Regions from separate parts of the Mesorhizobium sp. WSM4833 genome, predicted to be linked through region 1. Evidence: riboswitches for the same ligand, from Rfam matches in the RefSeq annotation. Region 1 holds a riboswitch; the other holds the start of a gene.
What was found. Region 1 has a riboswitch for S-adenosylmethionine ahead of AC0L2D_RS07810 (O-succinylhomoserine sulfhydrylase). Riboswitches for the same ligand answer to the same signal wherever they lie in the genome.
Positions count from the first base shown of each region.

Region 2: it holds a riboswitch for S-adenosylmethionine, as region 1 does, so the genes downstream of both, metX (homoserine O-acetyltransferase MetX) here and AC0L2D_RS07810 (O-succinylhomoserine sulfhydrylase) in region 1, are expected to answer to the same signal.

Region 1 covers NZ_JBVVQG010000003.1:401,955-406,369, forward strand. Annotated here, with positions in the region: gene AC0L2D_RS07805 (ceramide glucosyltransferase) at 1-1,005, shown strand, start outside; gene AC0L2D_RS07810 (O-succinylhomoserine sulfhydrylase) at 1,013-2,200, opposite strand; SAM riboswitch at 2,258-2,335, opposite strand; gene AC0L2D_RS07815 (2'-deoxycytidine 5'-triphosphate deaminase) at 2,410-3,504, shown strand; gene AC0L2D_RS07820 (ABC transporter substrate-binding protein) at 3,605-4,378, shown strand.
Region 2 covers NZ_JBVVQG010000004.1:67,503-71,917, forward strand. Annotated here, with positions in the region: gene AC0L2D_RS08690 (glycosyltransferase family 2 protein) at 1-246, opposite strand, end outside; gene metW (methionine biosynthesis protein MetW) at 407-1,021, opposite strand; gene metX (homoserine O-acetyltransferase MetX) at 1,080-2,249, opposite strand; SAM riboswitch at 2,364-2,441, opposite strand; gene hisC (histidinol-phosphate transaminase) at 2,579-3,688, shown strand; gene AC0L2D_RS08710 (prephenate/arogenate dehydrogenase family protein) at 3,694-4,415, shown strand, end outside.

The DNA.
Region 1 (4,415 bases):
CCGTCGCGCGGCGTCGAGCCGTTCACGCAGGAGACGCTGGAACGCGCCTTCTCGCTCGACTGGCCGCGCTATGAGCTGATTTTCTGCGTCGCCCATGCCGACGATCCGGTGGTCAAATTGATAAACAGGACGATCGTCCGGTTTCCGAAAGTGCCGGCCCGGCTGCTTGTCGGCGACGACCGCATCAGCGCCAATCCGAAACTCAACAATTGCGTCAAGGGCTGGGAAGCGGCGCGGCACGACTGGGTCGTCCTGGCCGATTCCAACGTGCTGATGTCGAGGGACTACATCCAGCACCTGATGGCTGCCTGGCGGCCCGGCACCGGCCTTGTCTGCTCGACGCCGATCGGCTCGCGGCCGGCCGGCTTCTGGGCCGAGGTCGAATGCGCTTTCCTCAACACGCTGCAGGCGCGCTGGCAATATGCCGGTGAGGCGCTCGGCCTCGGCTTTGCCCAGGGCAAGAGCATGCTCTGGAACAAGCCGATGCTCGACGCCAATGGCGGCATCCGCGTGCTGGCCGCCGAGATCGCCGAGGATGCCGCTGCGACCAAGCTGGTGAACAGTCTCAGCCTGCGCGTCAATCTCGTCGCCGCCCCCTTCGAGCAGCCGCTTGGCCGGCGCTCGTTTGACGAGATCTGGTCGCGTCAGGCCCGTTGGGCGCGCCTGCGCCGCGTCACTTTCCCGCTGTTCTTCGCACCCGAAATCCTGACCGGCGCCGTGGTGCCGCTGGTGCTTGCGCTGATTGCAGCAGCAAGCGCCGGCTTCAGCCTCTGGGCAACCGCCCTTGCCGTGCTGGCGGCCTTCTATCTTCCGGAGTGCGCCCTGGCCTGGTCCAAGGGCTGGTACCTGTCGCCACGCATGGTCGCCGCGATCATGGCGCGCGACCTGATCCTGCCGGCGATGTGGGCGCGCGGCTGGCTCGGCGGCGCCGTCGACTGGCGCGGCAATGCGATGACCATCGGCACCAAGACGGCCGAGCTGGAAGAGACGCCGTCCGGCGCCTGAAGGCCTCCTACCTGGCCTTCAGCGCCTGCGCGATGTCCTCGAGCAGATCGTCGGCATCCTCCAGGCCAACCGACAGCCTGAGCGTGCCCGGCCCGATGCCGAGCTCGGCGCGCGCCTCGTCGCTGAGATTCTTGTGCGTCGTCGTCGCCGGGTGGGTGATCAGGCTCTTGGCGTCACCGAGATTGTTGGAGATCAGGACGATGTCGAGCGCGTTCTGCAAGGCGAAGGCCGCCTGCTTGCCGCCCTTGACGTCCAGGCAGATCAGCGTCGAGCCGCCCGACATCTGCTTCTTGACGATGTCGGCCTGCGGATGGTCGGCGCGGCCGGGATAGATGACGCGCGCGATTTCCGGCCGTTCGGCCAGAAAATCCGCGATCCGGCCGGCACTTTCCGTCTGCTGGCGTACGCGCAGCGGCAGCGTTTCCAGGCCCTTCAGCAGCGTCCAGGCGTTGAAAGGCGAAAGGCTTGGGCCGGTATGGCGGAAATAGTCGTGCAGGTTCTCGTCGATCCACTTCTTGTCCGACAGGATGACGCCGCCGAGACAGCGCCCCTGGCCGTCTATGTGCTTGGTCGCCGAATAGACGACGACATGGGCGCCGAGCTGCAAGGGCTTCTGCTGCAGGGGCGTGGCGAAGACATTGTCGACGATCAGCCTGGCGCCGATCGAATTGGCAAGCGAAGCGACAGCGGCGATATCGACCACTTCCAGCGTCGGATTGGTCGGGCTTTCCAGGAAGAACAGCTTGGTGTTCGGCTTGACCGCCTTTTCCCAGTTGGCGATGTCGGTGCCGTCGACCAGCGTCGCCTCGATGCCGTATCTCGGCGCCAGCGTCTCGACCACCCAGCGGCAGGAGCCGAACAGCGCGCGTGCCGCCACGATATGGTCGCCGGCCTTGGCGCTGCACAGAAGGGCGGCCGTCACCGCGGCCATGCCGGACGCGGTGGCGCGCGCGTCTTCCGCACCTTCCAGCGCGCACATGCGCTTCTCGAACATGTCGACTGTCGGATTGGCGTAGCGCGAATAGATGAAACCCGGCTCTTCGCCCTTGAAACGGGCTTCGGCGGCTTGCGCCGTTTCGTAGACATAGCCTTGGGTGAGATAGATCGCTTCTGACGTTTCGCCGAAACCGGAACGCAGCGTTCCGCTGTGCACGAGTGCCGTCTGAGGCTTCCAGTTGCGCTTCTTGGTGCTCATCGCTTTTCTTCCAGACACAAAAAAACCGGCCGCGAAAGTCGCAACCGGTCCATACGGCCTTGCGGCCCGACGGTCCTTTAGCGACTTGTTTAACGTGGCTGCAAGCCGACCGGCCAAATCACCACGGGATAACGACCCTTTAGACCCGCACCGCGCTTGCGTCAATTGCCGGCTTCATTAAGAGGTTTGTACCAAGCAGGAGTGGAGCCTTGCGGCAGACAGGCATTCTTCCCGACCAGGACATATCGGCGCTGCTCCAGTCCGGCGCGCTGAAGTCGGCGCGTGCGCTCGATGCCGACCAGATCCAGCCGGCCAGCCTCGATCTCAGGCTCGGCGACAAGGCCTGGCGGGTGCGCGCTTCCTTCCTGCCCGGCCCCAACCACAAGGTCTCGGAAAAGCTCGACCGGCTGCAGCTGCACGAGATCAATCTGGCCGAGGGCGCGGTGCTGGAGACCGGCTGCGTCTACATCGTGCCCCTGCTTGAAAGCCTGGCGCTGCCGGCGGACATTTCAGCCTCGGCCAATCCGAAGAGTTCGACCGGACGGCTCGACATCTTCACCCGCGTCATGACCGATCGCGGCCACGAGTTCGACAAGATCGCGGCCGGCTATCATGGCCCGCTCTTTCTGGAAGTCAGCCCGCGCACCTTCCCGATCGTCGTCCGCACCGGGTCGCGCCTGTCGCAGATCCGTTTCCGCACCGGCAATGCGCTGCTCTCCGAAGCCGAGTTGCACGACCTGCATCGCACGCAGATGCTTGTCGCCACCGAGCCGCCGAACATTTCCGGCGGCGGCATCGCGCTGTCGATCGACCTCAACGGCGATCAAAGCGGCTTGGTCGGCTATCGCGGCAAGCATCACACCGGCCTCGTCGATGTCGACAAGCGCGCGGCCCAGGAAGTCGTCGACTTCTGGGAACCGATCCACAAGAGCGGCGCCGGCGAACTGGTGCTCGACCCCGATGAATTCTACATCCTCGTCAGCCAGGAGGCGGTGCATGTGCCGCCGCTCTACGCCGCCGAGATGACGCCCTTCGATCCGCTGGTCGGCGAATTCCGCGTCCATTATGCCGGCTTCTTCGATCCGGGCTTCGGCCATTCCGCATCCGGCGGCACCGGCAGCCGGGCGGTGCTGGAAGTGCGCAGCCATGAAGTGCCGTTCATCCTCGACCACGGCCAGATCGTCGGCCGGCTGGTCTACGAGCATATGCTGAAGCGGCCGCAGGCGCTCTACGGCACCGATCTCGGCTCCAACTACCAGGCGCAGGGCCTGAAGCTGTCCAAGCATTTCCGCGCCGCGCGCTGACCCTCATTGCCCCAAGGCAAAATACTTGCCTGTGCCGGCTCGCCATGCTTGGCTGCCTTGCCGCCCGTCAAGCTGGCGGCGTTCAAGGGGAACCAAGAAAATGCGATTTTCGAAATGGGTCATATCGGCGGCGGGCGCTGCCATGCTGGCAACACTGGCCGGCTCTCTGTCGGTGCAGGCGGCGGAGAAAATCAAGATCGGCACCGAGGGCGCCTATCCGCCGTTCAACACCATTACCGCCGACGGCAAGGTCGAAGGCTTCGACATCGACATCGCCAATGCGCTGTGCGCGCAGATGAAGGTCGAATGCGAGATCGTTACCCAGGACTGGGACGGCATCATTCCCGCTTTGCAGGCCAAGAAATTCGACGCCATCATCGCCTCGATGAGCATCACCGAGGAGCGCAAGAAGCAGGTCGCCTTCACCAACAAATATTATACGACACCGCTGGCTCTGGTGGCGCCGAAGGACACCGATCTCACCTCGACCGAACCGGCGGCCCTTGCCGGCAAGACGATCGGTGCCCAGGCTTCGACCACGCAGGCCGACTATGCCCAGAATGAATATGGCAAGGCGGGCGCGGAGGCCAAACTCTATCCCACCCAGGAAGAGGCGATCACCGACCTGACCAACGGTCGTCTTGACGCTGTGATCTCGGACAAGTTCGTGCTGATGGACTGGCTGAAGAAGGCAAGCGACGGCTGCTGCAAGCTGGTCGGCGACGTCAAAGGCACCGAGACCCAGGCCGGCATCGCCGTGCGCCTGGACGACACGGCCCTGCGCGACAAGCTCAACGCGGCCATCGACGCGATCGTTGCCGACGGCACCTACAAGAAGATCCAGGCCAAGTATTTCGACTTCGATATCTATTGAGGCAGAGGCGCCTTTTTCCTTCTCCCGCAAGGGGAGA
Region 2 (4,415 bases), on a different contig from region 1:
GAAGACGAGTTCGGCAACCTGACCGAGCTGCGGGGCCTCATTCGAAATCTCACGACGCAACGCATCTTTGTCCGACTCTGCTCCGCCGTGAGAGATGACGATCCTTGGTCGCGCTGAACCGGTTGCTGAAACCGATGAGAGTTCCCGAGCCAAGGCCTTCATCCCAACGCCGATCTCGTCCCAGTCGATCGATTTTGCATTCTCCATTTCGACGACGAGTGAAAAGGTTGCGCGTTCTTCGACCATTTTTGCCCCCCCGAGCCGTCAGTGTGGCTATAGCCACACTAGCCCGCTGTCAAACAGTCGACGCCAATTTACACTGGTTCGCGATCGTCATACAGGGCGACTTTGCTCGGCGGCAAACACACTGTTGCTTGGCGAGTCGGGTCTTTGATCGGTGCGGAAATTACCGTTTCAGCAAGAACACTGCCTGCTGGCCGAAGAAGTTCCAGAACCACCACGGCATCGACAGGCCGATCTTCTGGCCGGCGGCGTCGAGGGCGGTTGCCTTCTCGACTGTCGCGCCGAGTTCGTCGCACAGATTGACGAAATCGCGGATGGTGCAGAAGTGGATGTTGGGCGTGTCGTACCAGGAATAGGGCAGGTCCTTGGTCACCGGCATGCGGCCGTTGAGGAACAGCGACAGGCGCACACGCCAATGGCCGAAATTGGGGAAGGAGACGATGGCGCGGTTGCCGATCCTGAGCAGTTCGTCGAGCACCAGCTTCGGGTTGCGGGTGGCCTGCAGCGTCTGCGACAGGACGACGAAGTCAAAGCCCTTGTCGGGATAGAATTCGAGATCCTTGTCGGCATCGCCCTGGATGACCGAGAGGCCGCGCGCCACACATTCGTTGACGCCGCGCTGCGACAGCTCAAGTCCGCGGCCGTCGACCTGCTTGGTGTCCTGCAGCAGCTCGAGCAGCGAGCCGTCGCCCGAGCCGACATCGAGCACGCGCGACTGTGGCGGGATGAGGTTGGCGACGACTTCGAGGTCGACGCGCTGGTCGCGATTGACGCTCATGGCTTCGCCTCCCGCCTGGCGCGTGATCCCGATCGGAAAAGCCTGCAATTTTTCGAGATCATGCGCTCAGCCCTCTCGCCCGGGCCGCCGAGCCGATGAAGCCGTTTATCGCGGCAAACAGTTCCGGCTCGTCGAGCAGGAATGCGTCGTGGCCTCGGTCGGTCTCGATCTCGACGAAGGATACCGATGCGCCGGCGGCGTTGAGCGCATGCACGATCGAGCGGCTCTCCTCGGTCGGGAACAGCCAATCCGAAGTGAACGACACTAGGCAGAAGCGGGTTTTCGTGCCGGCGAAGGCATCGGCCAACCGGCCGCCATGGTCTGCGGCGAGGTCGAAATAGTCCATCGACCGCGTCATGTAGAGGTAGGAATTGGCGTCGAAGCGATCGACGAAGGTCATGCCCTGGTGCCGAAGATAGCTTTCGATCTGGAAGTCGGCGTCGAAGCCGAAGGTCAGCGCTTCGCGATCCTGCAGATTGCGGCCGAACTTGCGGTGCAGGGCGGCTTCCGACAGGTAAGTGATGTGGGCGGCCATGCGCGCTACCGCCAGGCCCTTTTCCGGGCGTTTGCCGTGCTCGAAATATTTGCCGCCATGCCAGTCCGGATCGGCCATGACAGCCTGCCGGCCAACCTCATGAAAGGCGATGTTCTGCGAGGAATGGCGCGCGCCGGTGGCGATCGGCAGTGCCGAGAAGACGCGCTCCGGATAGCTCGACGCCCATTCCAGCACCTGCATGCCGCCCATCGAGCCGCCCAGCACGCAGAATAGTTTCTCGATGCCGAAATGGTCGATCAGCATCTGCTGTGCCCGCACCATGTCGCGGATGGTGATGATCGGCAGGTCAAGCCCATAGGGCTTGCCGGTGGCGGGATTGGTCGAGGCCGGGCCGGTGGAGCCAAGGCAACCGCCGATGACGTTGGAGCAGATGACGAAGAAACGATTGGTGTCGATGATCTTGCCGGGGCCGATCAGCACTTCCCACCAGCCAGGCTTGCCGGTCACCGGATTGGTGCTGGCGACGTGCTGGTCTCCGGTCAGCGCATGGCAGACGAGGATGGCGTTGGAGCGGGCATCGTTCAGCGTGCCATAGGTCTGGTAGGCGATCTGGAACGGTGACAGCAGCGTGCCGGCGTCCAGCTTGAGCGGCTTGTCGGATCCAAAACGCAAAACCGGGCTCGACGGTTGGTCGACCTCGTTGTTGGTTTTGCGGGCACGCAGAACGGCCATGACATCCATCTCACACTTTGAGCCCACGCATCGCACTCGTCGAAAGTCGATGCCGATACGGGTGTCCGGCCGGCGCGGACAACAAAAAACCGGCATTGCGGTCGCAAAGCCGGTTACAGGATGCAAACGGCCCTTTAGCAAGTTGTTTAACGTGGCTGCAAGCCGACCGGCCAAATCACCACGGAAGTTCGCTCCCCTTCTAGGGCTGTGGCGCGCCGGCGTCAACGGCCTGCCTTGGGCGGGAGGCTGTCGCCTCTCGACATTGCAGGCCACGGCTTGTATTTCCGCTGCGGCTTCCCTCAGGAAGCGTTCTCGACGGATTTTGCGACATGAGCCAGACACCGGACCAGGCACGTCCAACCCCGCGCGCGGGCATCATGGACATAGACGCCTATGTGCCGGGCAAGAGCACGGCGCCTGCCGGCGTCGCCAAGGTCCACAAGCTGTCCTCCAACGAGAACCCGCTCGGGCCCTCACCGAAGGCGATCGAAGCCGCGCGCGAGATTGCCGGAAAGCTTGACGTCTATCCAGATGGCACCGCCAGGCGGCTGCGCGAAGCGATCGCCGAGGTGCATGGCCTCAACCCGCAGAACATCATCTGCTCCAACGGCTCCGACGAGATCCTCGGCCTGCTGGCGCAGACCTATCTGGCGCCCGGCGACGAGGCCGTCATCACCGAACACGCCTTCATGGTCTACAAGATCTACATCCAGTCGGCGGGCGCCGTTCCGGTGACGATCAAGGAAACAGACGAGCGCGCCGATATCGACGCCATCCTGGCCGCCGTCACGCCGCGTACCAAGATCGTGTTCCTCGCCAATCCCAACAATCCGACCGGCACCTATGTGCCGTTCCAGGAGGTGCGCCGGCTGCATGCCGGTCTGCCCAGGCACGTGCTTCTGGTGCTCGACGCGGCCTATGCCGAATATGTTCGCCGCAACGACTATGAGGCCGGCATCGAACTGGTCGGCAGCGCAGAGAACGTGGTGATGACCCGGACCTTCTCCAAGATCGGCCTCGGCGGCGCGCGGATCGGCTGGATGTATGCGCCGATGCACATCGTCGACGCCATCAACCGCGTGCGCGGCCCCTTCAACGTCAATGCGACGGCGATCGAGGCCGGCATCGCCGCCATTCGAGATCGCGCCCATGTCGAGCGCAGCGTGGCGCACAACGAGACCTGGCTGGCCTGGCTGAGTGCGGAATTCACAAAGCTTGGGTTGCGGGTGACGCCCAGCGTCGGCAATTTCATCCTCATTCATTTTCCCGAGGACCAGAAACATTCGGCAGCGGCGGCGGACGACTATCTGACGGCGCGCGGCTATATATTGCGGCGCGTTTCGGGCTATGGCTTTCCCAACGCGCTGCGCATGACCGTCGGTACCGAAGAGGCCAATCGCGGCGTTGTCGCCGCTCTCACGACATTCCTGAAAAGCTAGAAACCATGACATCACCGATGTTTGAAAAGATCGCTCTGGTCGGCATCGGCCTGATCGGCTCGTCGCTGGCCCGCGTCATCCGCCGCGAGGGCCTCGCCCGCCACGTATCCATCTCGACCCGCAGTGCGGCGACGCTGGCACGGGCCGAGGAGCTTGGGCTGGGCGATAGCTATAGCACCGATGCGAGAGAAGCTGTCCGCGATGCCGACCTGGTCATCATTTCGGTGCCGGTTGGATCGTCCGGCGCGGTTGCCGAGGAAATCGCGCCGGCGCTGAAGCCGGGCGCGATCCTCACCGATGTCGGCTCGACCAAGGCGTCTGTCATTGCGCAAATGCAGCCTTATGTGCCTGAAGGTGTCCATTTCATTCCCGGCCACCCGCTGGCGGGCACAGAAAAATCCGGCCCCGACGCCGGTTTCGCCGACCTGTTCGACAATCGCTGGTGCATCTTCACGCCGCTGCCCGACACCGACCCGGACGCGTTGGAGAGGCTGTCGGAGTTCTGGCGGCGCTGCGGCGCCAACATCGACACGATGGATCCCCAGCATCACGATATGACGCTGGCCATCGTCTCGCATCTGCCGCACATCATCGCCTACAACATCGTCGGCACCGCCGATGATCTGCAGTCGGTGACCAAATCCGAAGTGATCAAATATTCGGCTTCCGGCTTCCGCGACTTCACCCGCCTTGCCGCCTCCGATCCGACCATGTGGCGGGATGTCTG